2 regions of the Nitrosomonas sp. Is24 genome follow, and region 2 is predicted to be linked to the other one. Evidence: predicted binding sites of a transcription regulator. Region 2 holds the regulator's gene; the other holds the start of a gene.
The links. Region 2 encodes FliA, which starts transcription of late flagellar genes. Its sites were predicted from a motif close to CTAAAGTTNNCNNAAANNNTGCCGATANNA; they were not measured.

Region 1: a site for FliA is predicted at 1,583-1,612, ahead of R2103_RS10365 (flagellin). Genes of this name have one in related genera too.

What each region holds. Positions count from the first base shown of each region.
Region 1 is NZ_JAWJZG010000001.1:2,236,960-2,239,378, reverse strand. It holds gene R2103_RS10365 (flagellin) at 19-1,482, opposite strand; gene R2103_RS10360 (histidine kinase) at 1,787-2,419, shown strand, end outside.
Region 2 is NZ_JAWJZG010000001.1:1,734,264-1,736,682, reverse strand. It holds gene flhF (flagellar biosynthesis protein FlhF) at 1-30, shown strand, start outside; gene R2103_RS07895 (MinD/ParA family protein) at 23-919, shown strand; gene R2103_RS07890 (RNA polymerase sigma factor FliA) at 926-1,642, shown strand; gene R2103_RS07885 (flagellar motor protein) at 1,687-2,419, shown strand, end outside.

The DNA of each region.
Region 1 (2,419 bases), 500 kb from region 2:
TCATCTGTTACGATCTGTTTAGCGTAATAATGATAGAACGTTATTGGGTAGTGAATTTGCTTGCGCCAGAATCGCTACACCTGCTTGTTGCAGAATTTGTCCGCGTGTTAGGTTGGCAGATTCTGCGGCAAAGTCAGCATCTTGAATCCGGCTGCGAGAAGCAGAAAGATTTTCCGACGCTGTTTGCAGGTTTGCAATGGTTGAACTGAAACGATTCTGAATTGCGCCCAAATCACCACGTGAACTATTGATGGCTTTTAAAGCTTCATCCAATGTTTTAATTGCTGTTTGTGCGTTGGTTCCGGTAGAGATATCCAACGTGGCAACAGAGTTAAAAGAACTGGAAGTGGCACCAAATACATCAGCATTTCCACCGCTGACAGATATTTGACCACCAGCACTAGCGAGTTCAACAGTACCCGTAGCAATCGTAGAATCGGTTGCTGCACCGCCTGTTAATGTGGTTGTGGTTGCACCAGCAACGACATTGGCTGTTTTTGTTGCGCCAGTATTATTAAAGTCCTGGATTCCAATGTCCCTACCATCAGCTGTCGTCAGTGTAATAACTGATTTGTTGGTCGGGGATGCAAATGAAGCGGTAACACCAGTCAACGATTGCAATCCATTGATAGCAGAAGCCAAACCACTTAGATCCGAGGTGTCAGTAACCGTGGCGGATACAGTGTTGCCGTTTAAATCGAAGGATACTGTACCGGCGGAAGCAATACTGCCTAATGTTGCGCTATTGGTGGCTGTTGCCGTAATACCTATGCTGGAAGCAGAAGCATTAATGGCGGCGGCTACCGCTTTTGCGTCAGATCCTACTGCGTAACCAATATTGCCTGTGGCTCCTTTATTATTGGAAAGCACCAAGGCAGCCTCAACCGTAACGCCATTACCTGCTGAGTTATCGGCACCGGCCGCAGTTGTTGTGTTTACAGCAGTTCCATTGGTAGTCAATATATGGCTGCCTAATGCAGTGGCGCGTGCATCTGATATCGAAGAAATATTAATGGTTTGATTTGCATTAGCGCCGACCTGGAAGCTTTGGTTTAGGAAAGAGCCATCCAGCAAGTTCAGACCGTTAAATTGAGTCTGACTGGCGACACGGGTTACCTCAGCACTTAATTGAGCGGCTTCAGCTTGTAGTGAGGCGCGATCACTGGCACTATTAGTTGCATTGGCGGACTGTACTGCCAGTTCGCGAATACGCTGCAAGTTGTTGCCAATTTCACCAAGTGCACCTTCAGCAGTTTGCGATAGAGAGATGCCATCGTTCGCGTTACGTACAGCTTGGTTTAAACCGCGAATTTGTGAAGTCATCCTTTCCGAAATCGCCAGACCTGCAGCATCATCTTTGGCGCTATTGATACGTAAACCGGATGATAAACGTGTCAATGATGTATTCAGCGCGGTTTGTGATGTATTTAAGTTACGTTGTGCATTTAATGAGGCTACATTAGAGTTAATGATTTGTGGCATTTGGGTTCTCCTTTTTGATAACTATTTGTTTTGGCATAATTGCCATTTACGACGTTGGCTGCCCTGCAATCCAAGAGGGTGTGTAACCACCGTTGATTGCAGTTATCGGAAATCATTTTGAAAAGTTTAGGATTTTACTTTCATGGTTTTTGTCCAATTGATTGGTTAATATGAGCTATTCATGGTGTAAAATGATTTTCTCTCGTAAAATTATCTTGTAAAATTGGGAATATATTCAGTTGTTTAATTTGACAAGTTAAGAGAAGTTATATGCTATATCGACTTCAACCGGTAATATGCTGAGATGATTAATGAAGAGAAATTGAACATACTGATGGTCGAGGATTCCGAGAAGGATATCGATCGGGTGTTGCAAATACTTTCGCAAGGCGGTTTTAAGACCGATTGCCTGTGTGTCACTACGGCTGAGGCTCTGCATGAAGCACTGATGACCCGGGATTGGAATGTAGTGCTATCGGATTATGATTTACCTCGATTGAGTGCTCAGGAAGTTTTGCAAGTCATAAAAAGCAAAGAGCTCGATATACCGCTGATTATCATATCCAGTCACGTAGGTGAGGAAGCAGCAGAACATATCATGGCTTTAGGTGCTTATGATTTCATGATGAAATCAAATCTGGCTCGATTGGTACCGGCAATCCGGCGCAGCTTGCACGAAGTTGAGAATTATCAGCGTTTCATTACCACACAAACTGCTTTACAGAAGAGCGAAGCGCTTTTTCAAGTGATCACCTCCAATCTTCCTGGCGTGGTATTTCAATTTTTATTATCGGGTAAACATCAGGCAAGTTTTCCTTATGTAAGTGATGCCAGTGAGACATTATTGGGATTGCCGCCCCAGATGCTGATGGATAGACCGGAACTGTTTCCGGAATTAATCTTGCAAGAAGACAAAAAAACTTATCATCAGCTAATG
Region 2 (2,419 bases):
AGATCATTAGCGGGATTCATGTATGACTAGGTTGATTTTACAAGATCAGGCCGCTGGCTTGCGCAACCTGACTTCCTATCGGAAGCGTGATCCGGCGCGCGTCTTTACCATCGCCGGCGGTAAATCGCGTGTCGGGAAAACCAGTGTGGTTGTGAATCTTGCGGCAGCGCTGGCGCAGAACGGCCAACGGGTTTTATTGATCGATGAAAATCCTTGCCATAACAATATCTGCACCAGTTTGGGTTTGCAGGCGCGCTTCGATTTACTGCATGTGATTCATAAAGATAAAAGACTCGACCAGGTGCTGCTGCAAGGCCCGGAAAATATCACGATCCTATCGGCGATGCGCGGCATTCATGCATTGAACAAGTTGAACCCGCTCGAACAGGATTGGCTGGTTAAAAGCTTTTCGGAGCTGACGGAGTCCGTCGATATCGTGTTGATCGATACCGCTATGACCGGCACGACGCATGTTCTACCGCTAAGCCTGGCTTCGGAACAAGTCATGATCGTGATTTCCGGTTCTGCGGCATCGATTACCGGTGCTTACGCGCTGATCAAAATCATGAGCCAGGAGTATTCCAAGCAGCATTTCCTGATTCTGGTGAATAAGGTTGAATCGGAAACGGAAGCACTGATGATTTATCAGAATTTATACCGGGTGGCGCGCCAGTATTTATCGGTATCGCTTGAATATGCCGGTTACGTTGAAAGTGATGAGCGCTTACGGAGCGCAACGCAATTGTGTAAACCGGTGATCGAGATGTTTCCGGTTTCGCAAGCGGCTATTTGCTTCCGGCATGTAGCAGAAAATATTTTGCGCTCTACTTGCCCGGATAAATATAGCGGGGGAATGGATCATTTCATGCAGCGATTGATTATGACGAGTCATTTGAGTATGGCTAATTTTACGGTGTGATTGAATATGTATACTGCGACTGGAACCAAAACGATTGATAAAGAACAATTTGTCACTGAATTTACGCCGCTGGTCAAGCGCATTGCTTACCATATGATGACGCGCCTGCCAGCTAGCGTACAAGTTGATGATTTGATTCAGGCCGGCATGATCGGCTTACTGGATGCGATTAATCGCTACGAAGGATCTTACGGGCGCCAGTTTGAGAGTTATGCGGCGCAACGGATACGCGGTTCGATTCTGGATGAGTTGCGCGAAGCCGATTGGCTGCCGCGCAGTATCCGTAAAAAGATGCGCCGGATCGAAGCGGCGGTGAATATGCTGGAACAACGGAATGGGTGCGCGCCGAGTGAGCTGGATCTGGCAGCCGAGCTGGAAATGTCGCTGGATGAATATCACGAGACCCTGCAAAGCGCACGCGGCGCGCAGTTGATTTATTACGAAGATTTTCAGCAGGAAGATGAAGAGCCTTTTCTGGATCGGCTTTTCATTGATTCCGAAGGCGATCCGCTGAATGCACTGCTGGATGAAAATTTCCGCAGCACATTGATTGCCGCCATTGATAACCTCCCGCCACGGGAAAAGCAGGTCATGGGTATGCATTACGAGCAGGAAATGAATCTGAGGGAAATCGGTGAAGTGCTGGGTGTCAGCGAATCCCGTGTATGTCAGTTGCATACGCAAGCAGTGGCAAGGCTGCGTAGCCGCTTAAGAAATCTTTAAGGTGTTTTATACCAGATTATCCGCGCCATTAAACGGATTATGTGATGCTTAAAAAATCAAAGATGGATTTGAACAGCGTCTTCGGCATTCTGCTGGCCTTGGTGGCGATCGTAGGCGGGCAGTTTCTTGAAGGCGGGCATATCAGTTCTTTGTTGCAAGCGGCCGCATTTGTAATCGTGATGGGTGGTACTGTCGGAGCGGTTTTACTGCAAAGTCCGATGAAAATTTTCATCAATGGTGTGCGAATGGGGGCATGGGTTTTCTTTCCACCGGAACAATCTCCGCAAGCGCTGATTAAACAAATTATCAACTGGGCGCATATCGCCCGAAAGGAAGGATTGCTGGTGCTTGAAGAGTTTGTCCCTGGTGTAAAGGATCCATTGACAAAGAAGGGATTGCAACTGTTGGCGGATGGCAGTCCGCCGGAAAAACTGCGTGAAGCTTTGGAAATTGACGTTTTGGCTTTGGAGAATCATCAACGTCAATCGGCCCGGATCTGGGAAGCTGCCGGCGGTTATGCGCCGACGATTGGCATTTTGGGCGCTGTGCTCGGATTGATTCACGTCATGGAAAACTTATCCGATCCCAATCTTCTGGGAAACGGTATTGCGGTTGCATTTGTGGCGACAGTCTACGGTGTGGGATTAGCCAATCTGGTTTTCTTGCCGGTAGCCAATAAGCTCAAAACGATCATCGGCGAGCATGTCGTGATGCAGGAAATTCTGGTCGATGGCTTTGTGGCGATTGCGCAGGGTGAGCATCCGCGACTCATCGAGA